3 regions of the Streptomyces sp. NPDC015131 genome follow, and region 2 is predicted to be linked to each of the others. Evidence: riboswitches for the same ligand, from Rfam matches in the RefSeq annotation. Region 2 holds a riboswitch; each other region holds the start of a gene.
The links. A riboswitch is a leader RNA that binds a small molecule or an ion and turns the genes downstream of it on or off. The one in region 2 is predicted to bind cyclic di-AMP.
Positions count from the first base shown of each region.

Region 1 (6,295 bases), on a different contig from region 2:
GGCGTGGGCGACGGCCAGGGAGACGCCGAGGATGGCGTTGGCGCCGAGGGACGACTTGTCCGGCGTGGCGTCCAGGTCGAACATCGCCTGGTCGATCAGCCGCTGCTCGGTGGCGTCGTAGCCGACGAGCTCCGGGCCGATCTGCTCGATGACGGCGAGGACGGCCTTCTCGACACCCTTGCCGAGGTAGCGGTCCTTGTCACCGTCGCGGAGCTCGAGGGCCTCGAAGGCACCGGTGGAGGCACCGGACGGGACGGCAGCACGGCCGGTGCTGCCGTCGTCGAGGCCGACCTCGACCTCGACCGTGGGGTTGCCTCGGGAGTCCAGGATTTCCCGGGCTACGACGACGTCGATGGACGGCACGAGCATCTCCTTCTGGGATGTGACGCAAGTAGTGACGCGTGGTGGTGCAGGGTCTATGGCCTTGCGGCAAGAGCCTAACCGGCCCGGGAGCCGGAGCCCGCCGACGCCCGCCTCCTGGGACGAAAAAGGGCTCATGGGACGGCATTACGGGCGAATCGCCGCGAAAGTTACCGAGCGGTAGTCGCAGTGTGCGCGGGGCCGCTCAGGCGGGCCCCCGCCCGGGCGCGCCCGCCGCGAGCGGGCCGGGGACGGGAAACCCCGGCCCGGTGCGCACGGGGGAAGGGCGCACCGGGCCGGGGCGGCTGGTGGCGGGTCAGCTCAGGTGGAGCTGCTGGCCCGGGTAGATCAGGTCGGCGTCGTCGACGATGTCCTTGTTCAGCTCGAAGAGCTTCGCCCAGCCGCCGGTGACCTTCTTGTCGGCGGCGATGGTGCTGAGGGTGTCGCCGGTCTTCACCTTGTACTCGCCGTCGCCCTTCTCGACCTTCTTGCCGGTCGGGGTGGTGACGGTCTTCTTCGACTCGGCCTTGGGGGCGGCGTCGGCCTTGGGGGCGGCCTGCGGCGCGGTGCGCTGCTCGCTGCGCGTGGTGGGCTCCTCGGCCTTGCGCTCCTGCTGCGGCTGCGCCTGCTCGGCACCGCCGTCGTAGGCGGCGTTGGACAGGCCGACGCCGCAGCTCGGCCACGCGCCCTTGCCCTGGCCGGCGAGGACCTTCTCAGCGATCTGGATCTGCTGCGACTTCGACGCCTGGTCGGCGGTCTGGGCGAAGGCGGTGCCGCCGTACGCGGCCCAGGTGGAGGCCGAGAACTGGAGGCCGCCGTAGTAGCCGTTGCCGGTGTTGATGGACCAGTCGCCGCCGGACTCGCACTGGGCGACCTTGTCCCACTCGGCGGTGGTGGCGGCCGAGGCGGTGGTGGCGCCCATCAGCGGGGCGGCGACGGCGGCACCGGTGATACCGGCGAACGCGGCGAATCGGACGGCCTTGGACGGGCGACGGTGCTTGGCCTTGCCGGAGAACAGCATGGGACATCTCCTCACCGACGCCTGCGAGGTGAGCTGTCGGGTTCGGGCGTGAGCTGCCCGGCCGCACGGCACTGGTGTGCGCGCGGCTTCACCCCTAGCCGGTCCCCGCGCCATGTCTCCATGGCCGGGCCCCGGCACCTACCTTGGGTCCCCCGCTCCTGCCTTCGGCGCTGACGCGACGACTGTTCCCTCCGGCCGGCGGCAGGATTCGGCGTTCCGGCTGAAGGGGCCCGCGGTGGCGAGCGGTCACGACCGTAGACGCACACCCGTCCGAAGTTCAAAGACGGACATCCGGGTCAATCAACCCTTATCCGCCTGCCCTTGACGGGCGTTTACGCAGGTGACGGGCGGATTGGGCGATTCGGACGCGCCCGGCCGGCCGGAGGGGGTGAAGAGATTCATGTCTCACTCCCGCAGAAGGGGACATAAGCCCCGACACCCCCGTGTGCGGCTACGGCTGATCGGCCGTCAGCTCCAGGCTCTGGCCGGGGAGGATCAGGTCCGGGTCGCCGCCCACGACGCCCTGGTTCGCCTGGTAGAGGGCGGCCCAGCCGCCCGCCACGCCCTGCTCGTCCGCAATGGCCGAGAGGTTGTCGCCGGGGCGGACCGTGTACGCGCCGGGCTCGACGCTGCCCGGGTCGCGGGTCGCCCCGTCGCCCCGGGAGGGGTGTGCACCGGTTTCACGCTCGTCGTCCGTATTGCCGGGAACGGCGGGCTTGGTGGGATCGGCGGGCTTGTCGCCGGTTTCGCCCGTGGCGGTGCCCGGCGCGCCCGGGGCCGCCGGTTCGGCGGGGGCGGTGGGCGCCGCGGTGCCGGCCGGCGCGGTGGGCGCGGCCGGGCCGGTGGCCGGGGTCTCCTCCTTGGCGGGCTCGCCCCGGTGCTTGCCGGTGCCCGAGGCGGGCGTCCCCGGCGTGCCGGACGCGGGCGGCGCGGCGGGCTCCGCCGGGTCGCCGGGCAGGAGGGAGCCGACCGGGTCGGTGGGGCGGGCCGGGGCGGTGGCCCCGGGCGCGTCCGGGTCCTCCAGCGTCTCGGCCGGATCCGTGGCGCCGGGCGCCGGGGTGGTGGCGGTGGGGTCGGCGGGGGCCGCGGTGGCGCCGCCCAGGCCCGCGATCGGGGCGCAGGTCTCCCACGCCTTGGCGCCCGTCGCGGCGTACACCTTCTCGGCGACGGAGATCTGCTGGGCGCGGCTGGCGAGGTCGGGGCGCGGGGCGTGGGCGAGGCCGCCGTACGACTCCCAGGTCTCCTGGGACATCTGGAGGCCGCCGTAGAAGCCGTTGCCGAGGTCGGCGCTCCACATGCCGCCCGACTCGCACTCGGCGACGCGGTCCCATGTGGTGGCGTCGGCCGCCGTCGCGGAGCCGGCGCCGAGCAGCGGGAGGGCGATCGCGGATCCGGTCACCCCTGCCGCGACGACGATGGCGGGGGCTTGGCGAGGTCGTCGGTGCCGGCCGTTCCCGGAGCGCATGCGGTGCTGCCTTTCGCGTGACTGCTGAGGTGACGGTGAACGTAGCGGCATTCGAACGTTCGTCACAAGTCGATGCACCCCCGATCACGCGAAGATCACAGAACTGACGGTCCGTCAGCGGGCGTCACTTCGCGTACGGGGTGAATTCCACCGGGAGCGTGCGCAATCCCCGCATGATGAGCCCGCCCCGCCACCGCAGATCCGCCGGGTCCACGGCGAGCCGGAGGTCCGGCAGCCGGGTCAGCAGGGTCGCCAGCGCGGTCTGCCCCTCCAGCCGGGCGAGCGGTGCGCCGAGGCAGTAGTGGATGCCGTGCCCGTACCCCAGGTGCTGGTTGTCCCGGCGCGCCAGGTCCAGCGTGTCCGGCCCGGCGAACCGCTCGGGGTCCCGGTCGGCGGCGGCGAGCACCACGAGCACCGGGTCGCCCGCGGCGATCCGCTCGCCCCCGACGGTGAGCGGCTCGGTGGCGAACCGCCAGGTCGCCAGCTCCACCGGCCCGTCGTAGCGCAGGAGTTCCTCCACCCCGGTCTCCAGCAGCCCCCGCTCCCCGGCGGCCAGGGACGCCTGGAGGCGCTCGCGCTCGCCGGGGTGGCGCAGCAGCGCGTACACGCCGTTGCCGATGAGGTTCACCGTCGTCTCGAAGCCCGCGAAGAGCAGGATGAACGCCATCGCGGCGGCTTCGTTCTCGGTGAGGTGCTCGCCGTGGTCGGAGGCCCGGATGAGCCCCGAGATCAGGTCGTCGCCGAGGTCGTCGCGCTTGCGGTGGATCAGCTCGGCCAGGTAGCCGCGCATCTTCTTCACCGACCGGGCGACCCCGCCCCGGGGCCCTCCCCCGTGCCGGATCATCATTCCCGCCCAGTCGCGGAAGTCGTCCTGGTCCTCGCGGGGCACGCCGAGCATGTCGCAGATCGCGTAGATGGGGAGCGGGAAGGCGAACTCGTGGATGAGGTCCGCGCTCCCCCGCGCGGCGAAGTCGCCGATCAGCCGGTCCGTCAGCTCCTGCACGCGCGGGGCGAACGCGGCCACCCGGCGGGGCGTGAACGCCTTGGACACCAGCCGGCGCAGCCGGGTGTGGTCCGGCGGGTCGATGTTGAGCAGATGGGTCATCAGCTCGGCCTTGCGCTCGCCGGGGATGCCGGTCCTGCCCCGGGCGTGCGCCGGCTCGTCGTGGTGCGCCGGGTTCTTGCTCAGCCGCTGGTCGGCCAGCGCCTGCCGGGCGTCCGCGTACCGCGTCACCAGCCACGCCTCCACCCCGCTGGGCAGCGTGGTGCGGTGCACCGGGGCGTGCTCCCGCAGCCAGGCGTAGGCGGGGTACGGGTCGGTGGCGAACTCCCAGGTGAAGAGTTCCGGGGCGGCGTTCGGGTCGGTCACGCCCCCGACGTTAACCGGTCAGGAGGAGTGCCCCTCCGCGGCCCGGACGGCGTCGCGGTAGGCGCGGCCGGCCGCGCGGAGGGCGGCCTCCGGGTCGACACCCGCCGCCTCCGCCCGTACGGCCAGGGCCAGCAGCTCGTACCCGATGCCCTCGCCCGCCGGGAGCGGGACGTCCAGCCCGGCGGTGCGGACCCGGCTCGCCAGCTTGGCGGCCAGGGCCAGGCCCGGCTGGCCGAGCGGGACGCCGTCGGTCACCGAGGCCCGGCGCTTCTCCTCCGCCTTGGTGCGCAGCCAGTGCTCCCGGACCTCCTCGGGCGTCTCGGCGCGCTCCTCGCCGAAGACGTGCGGGTGGCGGTTGATCAGCTTCTCCACGATGGTGCCCGCCACGTCGTCGACCGAGAACGGCTCCTCCTCGTGCTCCTCGGCGATCCGCGCGTGGAAGACCACCTGGAGCAGGACGTCCCCCAGCTCCTCGCGCAGCTCGTCGCGGTCGCCGTCCTCGATGGCCTCGACCAGCTCGTACGCCTCCTCGATGCCGTACTTGGCGAGCCCCTCGTGGGTCTGCCGCGACGACCAGGGGCACTCGCGGCGGATGCGGTCCATGACCTCCACGAGGTCCAGCAGCCGGGCCCCGGGCAGGTCGTACGAGCCGGGCAGCAGCTCCAGGTCGGGCATGGCCACCCGCCCGGAGCCCGCCATCCTGGCCAGCCCGTCCGTCAGCGCCCCGTCGCCCTCGCCGGCCGCCAGGACCACCACCGTCCGGCCCCCGGCGCAGGCGTCGACCAGCTCCCGCGCGGTGGGCGCGGCGATCTCCACCGCGACGCCCGCCTCGCGCAGGTACGGCAGCTGGGGGTGGGCGTCGTCGGCGCACAGGACGCGGTCGGCGTCGCCCAGCGTCCGCCAGGCGGGCCAGGACAGCAGCCCGGGGGCGACGCGGTGGCTGGCGGTGAGCAGGACGACGCGGCCGGGACCGGAGGGGTCGGGGGTGTGGGCGTTCACCCCTCGAACCTACATCTGCCGCTGGGCGTCCGGCTTCCGCAGCCAGGGGGCGCTGTACTCGCCGAGCTGGATCTTGTCGTTGTCCCAGGTGCCGTAGCGGGGGTTCACTTCGATGTCGAGCGCCTTGGAGGTGGTGGTGAAGACCTCGGTGAGCTTGCGCTGGCCCTCCGGGGTGTTCGCGGCGCCCAGCTTGGCCGCGATCTTGTTCATCAGGACGTCGCGCCGGACCACGTCGTCGATCTGGTCCGGGGCCACGCCCTGCTGCTGGAGCAGCATCGCGGCGAGCTGCTCCTCGCCGCCGCTCTGCGCCGCGGCGGCCCGCCGGGTCTCCTGGATCTCCTTGCGGCTGACGGTGACGCCCTGGTCGGCGGCGATCCTCTCGACCACCCGGTCGAAGATCATGCCGTTGAGCTTCTCCCGGTTCAGGTCGCCGGTGGCCTCGATCAGCCGCTGCGCCTGCGGGGACGCCTCCTGGGCGGTCCGCACGTCCCTGACCTGCGCCTGGAGGGCGGACACCTCGATCCGGTCGCCGTCGACGACGGCCGCCGCCCCGGGGTGGGTGTCGCTCCCGCAGGCGGCCAGGAGCGGGGCCGCGGCGATCAGCGCGGCGGAGACGGAGAGCGCGGTGCGACGGCGGCGATGCAGGCGGTGCAAAGGAGCCTCCCGGCGTGGGTCGTGCGTGAGTAAGACGACCTTGCGGTGATCGATGGTAGGCAGTGAAGGTGGCTCGGGCCACTACTTCGCGGCCACTGCCCGGTCCAACGATCCCCCGGCCCGCGGGGTCTCGGGCCGCAGCATGATCGTCCGCGACACCAGGAAGGTGACCGGGACGGCCGCCGCGGCGGCGAGCAGGGGGGCCCAGCGGCTGGAGAAGCCGGCCACGTCGACCAGGAGCCACACCCCGCTGGTGGTGATCACGAAGTTCGCCGCGTTGGTGAGCGGGAAGAGCAGGAACTTCCGCCAGGTGGGGCGGGTGCGGTAGGTGAAGCGGCAGTTCAAGAAGAACGACCCGGTCATCGCCAGCAGGAAGGCCACGACGTGGGCGGCCACATAGGGCAGGCCGAGCGCCAGGAGCAGCAGG
Region 1 covers NZ_JBIBVB010000006.1:434,343-440,637, reverse strand. Annotated here, with positions in the region: gene eno (phosphopyruvate hydratase) at 1-363, opposite strand, end outside; gene ACF08D_RS25250 (transglycosylase family protein) at 677-1,381, opposite strand; cyclic di-AMP (ydaO/yuaA leader) riboswitch at 1,385-1,561, opposite strand; gene ACF08D_RS25245 (transglycosylase family protein) at 1,833-2,780, opposite strand; gene ACF08D_RS25240 (cytochrome P450) at 2,971-4,215, opposite strand; gene ACF08D_RS25235 (nucleoside triphosphate pyrophosphohydrolase) at 4,234-5,214, opposite strand; gene ACF08D_RS25230 (SurA N-terminal domain-containing protein) at 5,224-5,859, opposite strand; gene ACF08D_RS25225 (GtrA family protein) at 5,950-6,295, opposite strand, start outside.
Region 1: another riboswitch for cyclic di-AMP. It lies ahead of ACF08D_RS25250 (transglycosylase family protein); the one in region 2 lies ahead of ACF08D_RS17605 (transglycosylase SLT domain-containing protein).

Region 2 (6,295 bases):
TACCTCCTGGCGGCGCCCGGCGCGGACGGGCCGCCCCCGGCGCTGCGCCTGGCGGGGGACGCCCCGCCCCTGCGGTTCCTCGACGACGAGGTGCTGGCCGCGGCCACGGTCTTCCCGGTCGACCGGCGCCCCGCCGATGTGCGGGCGAGCACCCTGATGGACCCGGCCGTGCTGGAGTACACGCGCCACGAGTGGCGGAACTACTGACGCTCGCCCCGCCCGGGGGAGGGGCCCCGGTCGCGAAGACGGCGGCGGGGCCGGCCGCGGGTGAGCGGCCGGCCCCGTGCGGCACGGAGGTGCGGAAGGATCAGTACGGGCCGTTGACGTTGTCGATGGAGCCGTAGCGGTCGGCCGCGTAGTTGCAGGCGGCGGTGATGTTGGCGACCGGGTCGTAGGCGTCCTTCGCCGTGCCCGGCACGTGGTACGCCTCGAAGGTGGGCGCGATGACCTGGAGCAGGCCCTTCGAGGGGGTGCCGGCCGCCGCGTTGGAGTCCCAGTTGTTGATGGCGAGCGGGTTGCCCGAGGACTCGCGCATGATGTTGCGGTGGATGCCCTCGTAGGTGCCGGGGATGTTGTGCTGGGCCATGATGTCCAGCGCCTCGCGGATCCAGCCGTCGAGGTTGTCCGGGTACGAGGTGGTCTTGGCGGCGGCCTGGACGGCGGTGCGCTCGGCGGACCGGTCGGCCCGCTCGGGCGCCGCGGCGCGGTCCGCTGCGGCCTTCGCGCCGAGGGTGAGCTTCAGCCCGGGGCGGATCAGGGACGGGTCGGCGCCGACGGCCTCCCGGTTGTCCTCGTACAGCTTCTTCCAGCCGCCGGCCACGTCGTGCTCGTCGGCGATCGAGGACAGCGAGTCGCCGGCGACGACCGCGTACGTGGCGGGGGCGGCGGCCTTGACGGGGGCGGCCGGGGCCGCCTGGGCGGTGGTGGCGCCGATCACGGGGAGCGCGAGGGCGGCGCCGCCCGTGCCCGCGGCGATGAGCCGGCGGGCGAGCGGGTTGTTCCTGGGACGACGGTGCTTACCCTGTGCGGGCATGGCGAATTCCTCTCCGTCGCCTGCGAGGTGAGCTGTCGGGTTCGGGCTGGAGATGCCCGGCCGGGCTTTCACCGCGGCTTCACCCCTAGCCGTCCCCGGAGTGTTCCGGAGACGGCGTCCTACCTGGTTCCCCCGCTCCTGCCGTGCGTACGTGAGTTGGGTGGGTTCCCGGACGGCGGCAGGATTCGGCGGTCCATCCGGATTGAGGGGACCGTAAACGAGAGAAGCCCGGCGGAACAAGGCGCGGATTTCCGGGCGCTGTTGATCCAACTCGCCTGGTGAACCGTCAACTTCACAGTCGGCAGAAGGGAATCCGCACCCCCGGGCGGAGCTGCCTCGCTGAGTTCCGGTGATTCTTGTCACGCCGGGGAAAGGCAACCAACAAGTCCCTTATGTTGCCCGCAATATGGCTATGAGCCAGCGTTAACGGCAAAGCGCCCAAAAGAGAGTAAAACGGGCGCGGCGGAGCAAGTCACCGCCCGTGCATCCCGGTCGGCCGCCGGTTACTCGCGGGGAACGCCGCAGGTGAACTATGGTGAGCGCCTCGATCATCTTCCCTGTGGATCCCAGGACAAAACGGTCCTGGCGGGCATGATCGAAAGGTGTCCTGTCAACCAGGACGCGGATTGTTAGTGCAGGGCGACGTGATGTCGGCAACTCCGCCACCGTCGGCTCCGTACGGGCCGGCGAGGCCTCGTCCTGTCACCCCCGGATCCGAGGCGTTGGCCGCTCTCTCATTCACCTACCTCGACGAAGGCAAGGCAGAGATGGCACGAGTCTCCCGACAGCGGTCCGCGACGCGGACGCACCCCGTCGACGAGCTGCTTCCCCTCCCCAAACTCACCCTTTACGGATTTCAGCACATTCTCGCGTTCTACGCGGCCGCGGTCATCGTCCCCGTTCTCCTCGGCAACGCCCTCGGCCTCTCCCGCGAAGAGCTGGTCCACCTGATCAACGCCGACCTGCTCACCTGCGGAGTGGCCACCGTCATCCAGGCGCTCGGCGTGTGGAAGATCGGGGCGAAACTCCCCCTGGTGCAGGGCGTCACCTTCACCGCCGTGTCCCCGATGGTCGCCATAGGAATCGGCGCGGGCGGCGGAACGGCCGGTCTGCTCGTCGTCTACGGCGCGGTCATCACCGCCGGAATCGCCACCTTCCTGTTCGCCCCGTTCTTCGGGAAACTGGTGAAGTATTTCCCGCCGGTCGTCATCGGCACGATCCTCACCATCATCGGGCTGACCCTGATCCCGGTGGGGCTCCAGGACGCGGCGGGCGGCGCCCATCTGAGGGGCGAGCCCGAGTACGGCTCCGCCAAGAACCTCGCGTACGCCCTCGGCACCCTGCTGCTCGTCCTGGCCGTGGTGCGGGTGGGCAAGCCCTTCCTCAGCAGCCTCGCCGTGCTCTTCGGGCTCACCGGCGGCACGGCCGTCGCCTGGTTCCTCGGCGACGCCCACTTCGGCGGGGTCGGCGAGGCGGACTGGTTCGGCGTGACCACACCCTTCCACTACGGCATGCCGAAGTTCGAACTGCTCCCGATCATCGCCATGGTCGTCGTCATGCTGATCACCATGGTGGAGACGACCGGCGACGTGTACGCCATCGGCGAGATCACCGGCAAGGAGGTCGACGGCGACACCGTCACCCGCGCCCTGCGCGCCGACGGCGCGGCGACCGTCCTCGGCGGCGTACTGAACTCCTTCCCCTATGTCGCCTTCGCCGAGAACATCGGCCTGGTCCGGATGTCCCGGGTGGTGAGCCGGTTCGTGGTGGTCGCGGCCGGGGTCTTCATGATCGTGCTGGGGCTGCTGCCCAAGGCCGGCGCCCTGGTCGCCGCGGTCCCGCACCCCGTCCTCGGCGGAGCGGCCATCGCCATGTTCGGCATGGTCGCCACCGTCGGCATCCAGATCCTCGGGAAGGTCGACCTGCGCGAGGAGCGCAACGCCCTCGTCCTGGCCGTCAGCCTCGGCGCGGCGATGCTCCCCTCGGCGGTCGGGCCCTTCTTCGAGCGGATGCCGGACGACGTCCGGGCGGTGCTCGACAGCGGCATCACGCTCGGCGGGCTCACCGCCATCACGCTCAACCTCTTCTTCACCGCGTTCGGCCGCCGCCGGGCCACGGAGATCGACTGGGAGGAGTACCAGGACCAGGAGGAGAAGCAGGAATACGGGGGATACGGGGGGTACGGGGGCGACGGCACCCCGCCGCCGGCCGCCGGCGCCGCCGCGCGCTGACCCGCCCGTACCCTGCCCACGGCCGCGGGCCCGTACGCGGCCCGAGACCGCGGTCCCTGCCCTGCCACGGCTGCGGCCGCCCGGAGTTTCCCGGGCGGCCGCGGCCTCAGTGGCCCGCCGGGCCGAACGGGGACTCCTCGCCCACGTCACCGATCAGGTCCCAGAAATGGTCGACCAGCCGGTGCAGATAGGCGGAGCGCTCCGCCGCCACCTCCCTCAGCCGCGCGTCGTCGTTCCGCGCGACCAGGTGGCCCATGTACCGCTCCGAGAACGCGGCGAACTCGGCGTGCATCGTGCGCAGCGCGTCGCCCACCAGCGTCTCGTTCACCACGACGATCTCGGCGACCGGGGCCACCCGGGTCTTCCAGCGCCCCTCCAGGGCCGCCCGCAGGTGCTCCGCCAGCTCCTCGTCGCGCCCCATGATCCCGACCAGCTTGCGCAGGGACAGCCCGAGCGCGTCCACCAGGGCCCGCGTCTGCCGCAGGTCGCCGTCCCACCGGCGGGCCGTCTCCGCCGCGCGGTACGCGCCGGGGTCCATCCCGATTCGGTACGCCACCCGCTCCACGCTCAGACCGCGGGCCAGCCGGTGTTCGGCCAGGGTGCGCGGCTCCACGCCCATCAGCGTGGTCGGCGCGCACCACAGCACGTCGGCGAGCGCGAAGAGCTGGGGCTCGGACGGCACCTGGGCGCCCTGCTCCCAGGCGGTCACCAGGCCCGGGTGGACGGGGACGCCGCATGCGGCCATCGCCCGGGCGACCTCGGCGGTGCCCAGCCCGACGCGGGCCCGGGCCGCGCGGGCCTCGGCGGGGGAGAACGGAGTGCTGTGCACGGAACACACACCTCACGGCGCCCGGCGAGCGCGGGGCGCTGGGGGAGAGGGACGGGTGGACGAACATCCGGGAGCGGGCAGGCTAACAGACCGAGGATTCGTGTGAACGTCTCATTCTGCCTTTGATCTCAAGGCGTGATGTGGGTGTCCACATGAAAGACAGGGATGGAAGCGGTCATTCTCGCCTCAATCGAAGGTTGCTGTCCGCTGGCCGGAAGCTCCCGGCCGGTAGTCGGACGGACGCGCTCCGCCACCGTCGCCCCGATCCCGGGCCGTGTCACCAGGACACGTCGTCCAGCAGCAGCTCGACCGGCTGCCGCGGCCCCGCGTCCGGGGACTGCTCGGTCCACATCACCTTGCCCGTGGGGGTGTAGCGGGTGCCCCACCGCTCCGCGAACTGCGACACCAGGAACAGCCCGCGCCCGCCCTCGTCGGTGGTGGCGGCCCGCCGCAGGTGCGGGGAGGTGCTGCTCCCGTCGGACACCTCGCACACCAGGGTGCGCTCGTACAGCATCCGCACATGGATCGGCTCGGAGCCGTAGCGGATCGCGTTGGTGATCAGCTCGCTGAGCATCAGCTCCGTACTGAACCCGATCTCGTCCAGGCCCCACTCCTCCAGCTGCCGCCCGCACGCGGCGCGCACCCGGGAGACGGCCTCCGGGTCGCGCGGCACGTCCCAGTCGGCCACCCGGTCGCGGTCCAGCAGATGGGTGCGGGCCACCAGCAGCGCGATGTCGTCCCACCGGTGCGGCGGCAGCATCGCGTCGAACACCGCCTGGCAGGTCTCCTCCGGCGTACGCTCCGGACGGCCCGACAGGGTGTCCCGCAGCAGGCGCAGCCCGGTGTCGACGTCCCGCTCGCGGTGCTCGATCAGCCCGTCGGTGTAGAGGACCAGCCGGGACCCCTCGGTCAGCCGCACCTCGGCCGTCTCGAACGGCAGGCCGCCCAGGCCCAGGGGCGGGAACACCGGCACCTCGGGGCAGTCCACCACCCCGTCCGGCCGCACCACCGCCGGGGCGAAGTGCCCGGCCGTCGCCATGGTGCACCGGCCGGACACCGGATCGTAGATGGCGTACAGGCAGGTCGCGCCGGTGATCCCCTCCCCGTTGCCGTTCCCGCCCTCCTCCTGGTCGATCCGGGACACCAGCTCGTCGAGGTGGCCCAGCAGCTCGTCCGGGGGCAGGTCCAGCGCCGAGAAGTTGTGCACCGCGGTCCGCAGCCGGCCCATCGTGGCGGCGGCGTGCAGCCCGTGCCCCACCACGTCACCCACCACCAGCGCCACCCGCGCCCCGGGCAGCGGGATCACGTCGAACCAGTCGCCGCCCACCCCGGCCTGCGCCGGGAGATACCGGTACGCGATGTCCAGCGCGCCCTGCTCCGGCAGCACCCGCGGCAGCAGGCTCCGCTGGAGCGTCACCGCCATGGCGTGCTCCCGGGTGAAGCGCCGCGCGTTGTCGATGGCGACGGCCGCCCGCGCCGCCACCTCCTCCGCGAAGGCCACGTCCTCCTCGTCGAAGCGCTCGGCCCGCTCCGAGCGCCAGAAGTTCGCCATCCCCAGCACCACCCCGCGCGCCTGCAGGGGCACGGTGACCAGCGAGTGGATCCCGTACGCCAGCGCCTCGCCCGCCCCGCGCGGGTCCTGCGCCCGCCAGCCGTGGGCCAGCCGCAGGTCGGACTCCAGCACCGCGTGCCCGGCCGCCAGGGCCGCCGCCATCGGGGTGTCCGGTCCCGCGAACCGGATCGGCTCGCCCACCGGCTGGAGCGGGTGGTCCGCGCGGATGCCGCTCACCGCCGTGCGCCGCATCTCGGTGTGCACCCCCGACGGCTCCTCGCCCCGCAGCACCGGGTCGAGCAGCTCCACCGTCACGAAGTCGGCGAAGCCGGGCACCGTCACCTCCGACAGCTCCTCGGCGGTGCGCACCACGTCCAGCGTCGTCCCGATCCGCACACCCGCCTCGTACAGCAGCTTCAGCCGCTCCCGGGCCACCTCCGCCATCCCGGACACCGCGCGCAGCTCCGTGGTGTCCCGGAGCGTGGCGACCGTGCCGGAGGCGCCGCCGTAGGGGGCGGTGGGCCGGGTGTTCACGGCCAGCAGGCGCTCGCCCGCCAGGTGCACCTCGTCGGTCACCGCCCGCCCCGAGGCCAGCAGCGCGGCGGTGCCCTCGTCCAGCCCCAGGTCCGTGACGTGGCTCCCCTCCGCGT
Region 2 covers NZ_JBIBVB010000004.1:364,699-370,993, reverse strand. Annotated here, with positions in the region: gene ACF08D_RS17610 (polyamine aminopropyltransferase) at 1-207, shown strand, start outside; gene ACF08D_RS17605 (transglycosylase SLT domain-containing protein) at 308-1,033, opposite strand; cyclic di-AMP (ydaO/yuaA leader) riboswitch at 1,038-1,234, opposite strand; gene ACF08D_RS17600 (nucleobase:cation symporter-2 family protein) at 1,801-3,264, shown strand; gene ACF08D_RS17595 (transcriptional regulator) at 3,371-4,093, opposite strand; gene ACF08D_RS17590 (SpoIIE family protein phosphatase) at 4,371-6,295, opposite strand, start outside.

Region 3 (6,295 bases), 440 kb from region 2:
ACCACGTCCAGCAGCTCGTCGTCGGAGGTCGCCAGCACGGCGAGCGCTTCTTCGCGGGTCGGCAGCTCGCGCCGAAGCCCCTTGTCCACCAGCGTGTTCAGCAGGTCCATGGGCCTGATCCTGGCGTACGGCACGGCCCCGGGCCAAGGAGGAACTCAACAGGAGAGCGGCTTTCGAGTGTGTGTATAACCACACTCCGGTGGCCCCCGACCACGATTAGGGTCTGTTCGCTGTCTACAAAAGGGAACCGGACATGTCCCAGGCTCCGACCGATTCGCCGGCCCCCGTCCCCGCCCCCGCGCCGGGCGGGGACGCGGCCGTTCCCGCCGGGGCGCCGCCCGCCGGCGGCCCCTCCGCCTTCGACTGGATCGACGCGGAGGCCCGCCGCCGCGCGGACGCCGGACTGGTCCGGACGCTGCGCCCCCGCCCGGCCGTCCCGGAGGTCCTGGACCTGGCGGGCAACGACTACCTGGGCCTGACGCACCACCCGGAGATCACCGCCGCGGCGGCGGACGCGGCCCGCCGCTGGGGCGCGGGCGCCACCGGCTCCCGGCTGGTGACCGGCACCACCGAGCTGCACGCCGAGCTGGAGCGGGAGCTGGCCGCCTTCTGCGGGGCGGAGGCGGCCCTGGTCTTCTCCTCCGGGTACGCCGCCAACCTCGCCGCGCTCACCGCGCTGAGCGCCCCGGGCTCCCTGATCGTCTCGGACGCGGCCAACCACGCCTCGATCGTCGACGGCTGCCGGCTCTCGCGCGCCGAGACGGCGGTCGTCCCGCACGCCGACCCGGACGCCGTCGCCAAGACGTTCGGCGCGCACCCCGGCCGCCGGGCGCTGCTGGTCACCGACTCGGTGTTCTCGGTGGACGGGGACGCCGCGCCGCTGGCCGCGCTGGCGGCGGCATGCCGGGCGCACGGCGCGGCCCTGGTCGTGGACGACGCGCACGGCCTGGGCGTGCTGGGGGAGGGCGGGCGCGGCGCGGTGCACGCGGCGGGGCTCGCGGGCGCCCCGGACGTGGTCACCACGCTGACGCTCTCCAAGTCCCTGGGCAGCCAGGGCGGCGCGGTCCTCGGGCCGGCCCGGGTGATCGACCACCTGGTCAACGCCGCCCGGACGTTCATCTTCGACACCGGGCTCGCCCCGGCGGCGGCGGGCGGCGCGCTGGCGGCCCTGCGGCGGCTGCGGGCCGAGCCGGCCCTGGCGAGCCGGGCGCGGGAGGTCGCGGCCGGACTGCACGCACGACTCACCGCGGCGGGCCTGACGGGCGCCCGGCCGGACGCGGCGGTGGTGTCGGTCCGGGCGCCCTCGCCCGAGCAGGCCGTGGCGTGGGCCGCCGACTGCCGGGCCGGGGGGCTCGCGGTGGGGTGCTTCCGGCCGCCGTCGGTCCCCGACGGCATCTCCCGCCTCCGGCTCACCGCCCGCGCCGACTTGACGGAACGTCAGATCGACGAGGCGGTCGCCGTGGTCCTCCGTACGGCGCCGGAGGGGGCCGTGTCGGCGGGCTGAGAGCCGGGACCGCGCCACGGCGGGTGCGGCCGGCCGCCTGCCGCGGGGGCGCGCGGTTCCTCACCGGGTCTGCGCCGGCGCACCGCCGGACCGCGCCGTGCGCTCCGTACGGCCGGGCCAACCCCTCAGTGTGCCGCCCAAATCCGTTCTCGCGTCGTAGAGTTCACCGCTTCGAGCGACAGATGCCCGCAGATCCTGGGGGATCGCCCCCCTCAGAGGCGACATAAGTGGCAGTCTGGCGCGAAGCGCAATCCGAGGCCGTCCTCAAAAACATCCGGTACGTGTCGGAGTCCGGCCCGGTGGGAAAGGGACGGCCTCGCCATGGCAGACCATCAGGAAGCATCCGTCACACTGCCGAGCGATCCCGCCTCGGTCTCCGCCGCCAGGAGATATGTGGCGGGGGTCCTCACGGAGTGGGGGCTGGCCGACGACGCCGACACCGCCGACACGGTCCGGCTGATCGTCTCGGAACTCGCCACCAACGCCGTGCAGCACACCTTCGGCCAGTCGCCCACCTTCACGGTGGACGTCCGGCTGGAGCGCGACGAGCGGCTCCGCATCGGCGTCACCGACAGCCACCCGCGCTGGCCGCAGCGGCTGCCGGCCGCCGTGCAGCAGGACAACGGCCGCGGCATGGTCATCATCCGCTGGCTCGCCGCCGAGCGGGGCGGGCGGCTCTCGGTCACCCCGACGCCGGACGGCGGCAAGACCGTCTGGATCGCGCTGCCCTGGACGGTCGCCGTCCAGACCTGAGGCCGCCCGCCCGCCGCCGGGGGCTCCCGCCGGGCCGGCCCGGCGGGTCCCCCCCACGACCGGTCGGTCGCGGTGGCGGAGCGTCAGCGCACGCGTCCGTACCAGACCGACGAGGACCAGATCTTGTCCAGCTTCACCACCGAACCCGACTTCGGCGAGTGCCAGATCTTGTTGTTACCCGCGTAGATCCCGACGTGGTAGACGCTGCTCCCGCGATGGAAGAAGACCAGGTCGCCCTTCTGCCGCCCGGAGGCGGAGATGTGGCGGGTCTTGTTGTACTGCTGCTGCGCGGTGCGCGGGAGCTTCTTGCCGGCCTTCTTGTACGAGTAGAGCGTCAGGCCGGAGCAGTCGAACCGGGACGGGCCCACCGCTCCGTAGGCGTACGGAGCGCCCTTCTTGGACGCGGCGATGTTCAGCGCCTTGGTCGCGTGCGCCGGGGCGGCCTGCGCCTCCGGGACGCCGCCCGGCGCCAGCAGGGTGCCGCCGACGGCGGCGAGGGTGAGTGCCGAGACGGCACCCGCCCGGGACAGCAGAGACGGGACATGAATCTGCGCGGTCATGCGCAACCCTTCGTCAGCCGCCTGTGAAGGATGACCTGTCGGGTTCGGGCTGGCGAAGTTGCCCGGCCGCTCGCGCGGCTTCACCCCAAGGGAGACCGGGGGGACGTACTGCGTCCGGTCACCCGTACTGCTCGGGTCCTCCACTCCTGCCGATCCACTCCTGTCGACCAGTCGTCCGGACGGCGGCAGGACTCGGCGTCCGCCCGGACCGCCCCGCCGCGGCGGCGGGGGCTTGTCGTCGTCAGGGATCTTGACCCATCCCAGGGGAAAAATCCGAGCCCAAACGGCCTTTTGTGAGGCTCCTCACGACTGATCCATTCGGGTGGACAGGGTCGATTTGGGGCCCGGCGGCGTGACACGGGCGATCCCCGTACCAGCGGCGGAACCTGATATTCCGCCAGATGGGTCGTTCCGCTGCGCAAGTCGCGTCGTACGAAATTCCTCCGAATGCCTACGCTGAACGAGGGAGCGTTTCTCGCACTGCTGAGCCCGTCCGGGGGAGGGCACGTCGGGGGTGCGGCGGTCCCGTGCCGTCGAACTGAGCCCTCGTCACACGACGCGCGCGCCGCTCGCCGTCAAGGACCTCCCGGCGCCGCGCCGGAGCGGAGGCGCCCCTCCCGCCGTTCCCGGGACCCGTCGCCGGCCGGACGGATGTACCCGGCGGTTCGCACCCACAGCCATGCGCGGGCAAAGGGCCGGTTTACCTCCCGGAAAAACTTCGACCAGAGATGGAAATATCTCTCGGCCACACTCGTCCCCGCAGGTCAACAGAGTGTTGAAGCCGGATAGGGTCCCGCTGCGCCCGGGACCGGACCGGGCGGAGGACTGTGAGGTGAATCGTGCAACTGACCCCGCACGAACAGGAACGTCTGCTCATCCATGTCGCGGCCGACGTGGCCGAGAAGCGCAGGGCCCGCGGCGTGCTGCTCAACCACCCCGAGGCCGTCGCCCTCATCACCTCCCACATCCTGGAGGGCGCCCGCGACGGCCGCACCGTGGGCGAGCTGATGGCGTCCGGCCGCAAGGTCCTCACCCGCGACGAGGTGATGGACGGCATCCCGGAGATGATCCACGACGTCCAGGTCGAGGCCACCTTCCCCGACGGCACCAAGCTCGTCACCGTCCACGAACCGATCGTCTGACGGGGGAGCGCGCCCGATGATCCCCGGAGAGATCCTGTACGCCGACGAGCCCGTCCTCCTCAACGAGGGCCGCCCCGTCACCCGCCTCACCGTCCTCAACGCCGCCGACCGCCCCGTCCAGGTCGGCTCCCACTACCACTTCGCCGAGGCCAACCCCGGCCTCGACTTCGACCGTGCGGCCGCCCGCGGCCTGCGGCTCAACATCGCCGCCGGAACCGCCGTGCGCTTCGAGCCCGGCATCCCCGCCGACGTGGAACTCGTACCGCTCGCCGGGCTGCGTGTCGTCCCCGGCCTGCGCGGACAGACCGGAGGCCCCCTCGATGCCTGACCTCAGCCGCGTCCGCCTCGACCGGCCCGGCTACGCCGACCTGTTCGGCCCCACCACCGGCGACCGCATCCGGCTCGCCGACACCGACCTCCTCGTCGAGATCGAGGAGGACCGCTGCGGCGGCCCCGGACGCTCCGGCGACGAAGCGGTGTTCGGCGGCGGCAAGGTGATCCGGGAGTCCATGGGCCAGTCCCGCGCCACCCGCGCCGAGGGCGCCCCCGACACCGTCGTCACCGGCGCCGTCATCATCGACCACTGGGGCGTCGTCAAGGCCGACATCGGCATCCGCGACGGCCGCATCACCGGCATCGGCAAGGCCGGCAACCCCGACACCATGGACGGCGTCCACCCCGACCTGGTCATCGGCCCCGAGACCGAGATCATCGCCGGCAACGGAAAGATCGTCACCGCCGGCGCCATCGACGCACACGTCCACTTCATCTCCCCGACCGTCGTGGAGCAGGCCCTCACCTCCGGCATCACGACGCTCGTCGGCGGCGGCACCGGCCCCGCCGAGGGCACCAAGGCCACCACCGTCACCCCCGGCCCCTGGCACCTCGCCCGGATGTTCCAGGCGCTGGACACCTACCCCGTCAACATCGGCCTGCTCGGCAAGGGCAACACCGTCTCCCACGAGGCGATGCACTCCCAACTGCGCGGCGGCGCACTGGGATTCAAGATCCACGAGGACTGGGGCGCCACCCCCGCCGCCATCGACGCGTGCCTGCGCGTCTGCGAGGAGAGCGGCGCCCAGCTCGCCATCCACACCGACACGCTCAACGAGGCCGGCTTCGTCGGCGACACCCTCGCCGCCATCGCCGGGCGCACCATCCACGCGTACCACACCGAGGGCGCGGGCGGCGGCCACGCCCCCGACATCATCACCGTCGTCTCCGAGCCGTACGTCCTGCCCAGCTCGACCAACCCCACCCGGCCGCACACCGTCAACACCCTCGACGAACACCTCGACATGCTGATGGTCTGCCACCACCTCAACCCGGCCGTCCCCGAGGACCTCGCCTTCGCCGAGTCCCGCATCCGGCCCTCCACCATCGCCGCCGAGGACGTCCTCCACGACCTGGGCGCCATCTCGATCATCTCCTCCGACTCCCAGGCCATGGGCCGCGTCGGCGAAGTGGTCCTGCGCACCTGGCAGACCGCCCATGTGATGAAACGGCGCCGCGGCGCCCTCCCCGGCGACGGCCGCGCCGACAACCACCGGGCGCGCCGCTATGTCGCCAAGTACACGATCAACCCGGCCGTCGCCCAGGGGCTCGACCACCAGATCGGCTCCGTCGAATCCGGCAAGCTCGCCGACCTCGTCCTGTGGGAGCCCGCCTTCTTCGGCGTGAAGCCCCAGACGGTGATCAAGGGCGGCCAGATCGCCTACGCCCAGATGGGCGACGCCAACGCCTCCATCCCCACCCCCCAGCCGGTGCTGCCCCGCCCCATGTTCGGCGCGCTCGGCACGGCCGCCGCGGCCGGCTCGTACAACTTCGCCACCACCGCGGCGCTCGACGACGGGCTGCCCGAACGCCTGGGCCTGCACAAGGAGTTCACCGCCATCACCAGCACCCGGGGCGTCACCAAGGCGGACATGCGCGAGAACGACGCCCTGCCGCGCGTCGAGGTCGACGCCGACACCTTCACCGTGACCATCGACGGCGAGCCGGTCGAACCGGCACCCGCCGCCGAACTGCCCATGGCCCAGCGCTACTTCCTCTTCTGAGGCCGGGGAGCCCGATGACACGCGCCGCACTCCTCGTCCTCGCCGACGGCCGCTTCCCCGCCGGCGGGCACGCCCACTCCGGCGGAGCCGAGGCCGCCGTCAAGGCCGGCCGCCTCCGGGACGCCCGCGACCTGGAAGGCTTCTGCCGGGGCCGCCTGCACACCACCGGCCTCACCTCCGCCGCCCTGGCCGCCGCCGCGGCCCACGGCCACGACCCGGCCGCCCTCGACCGGGCCGCCGACGCCCGCACCCCCTCGCCCGCCCTGCGCGCCACCGCCC
Region 3 covers NZ_JBIBVB010000004.1:802,885-809,179, reverse strand. Annotated here, with positions in the region: gene bioB (biotin synthase BioB) at 1-110, opposite strand, end outside; gene ACF08D_RS19725 (8-amino-7-oxononanoate synthase) at 254-1,504, shown strand; gene ACF08D_RS19720 (ATP-binding protein) at 1,826-2,257, shown strand; gene ACF08D_RS19715 (C40 family peptidase) at 2,341-2,817, opposite strand; cyclic di-AMP (ydaO/yuaA leader) riboswitch at 2,821-3,025, opposite strand; gene ACF08D_RS19710 (urease subunit gamma) at 3,657-3,959, shown strand; gene ACF08D_RS19705 (urease subunit beta) at 3,976-4,287, shown strand; gene ACF08D_RS19700 (urease subunit alpha) at 4,280-6,016, shown strand; gene ACF08D_RS19695 (urease accessory protein UreF) at 6,031-6,295, shown strand, end outside.
Region 3: another riboswitch for cyclic di-AMP. It lies ahead of ACF08D_RS19715 (C40 family peptidase); the one in region 2 lies ahead of ACF08D_RS17605 (transglycosylase SLT domain-containing protein).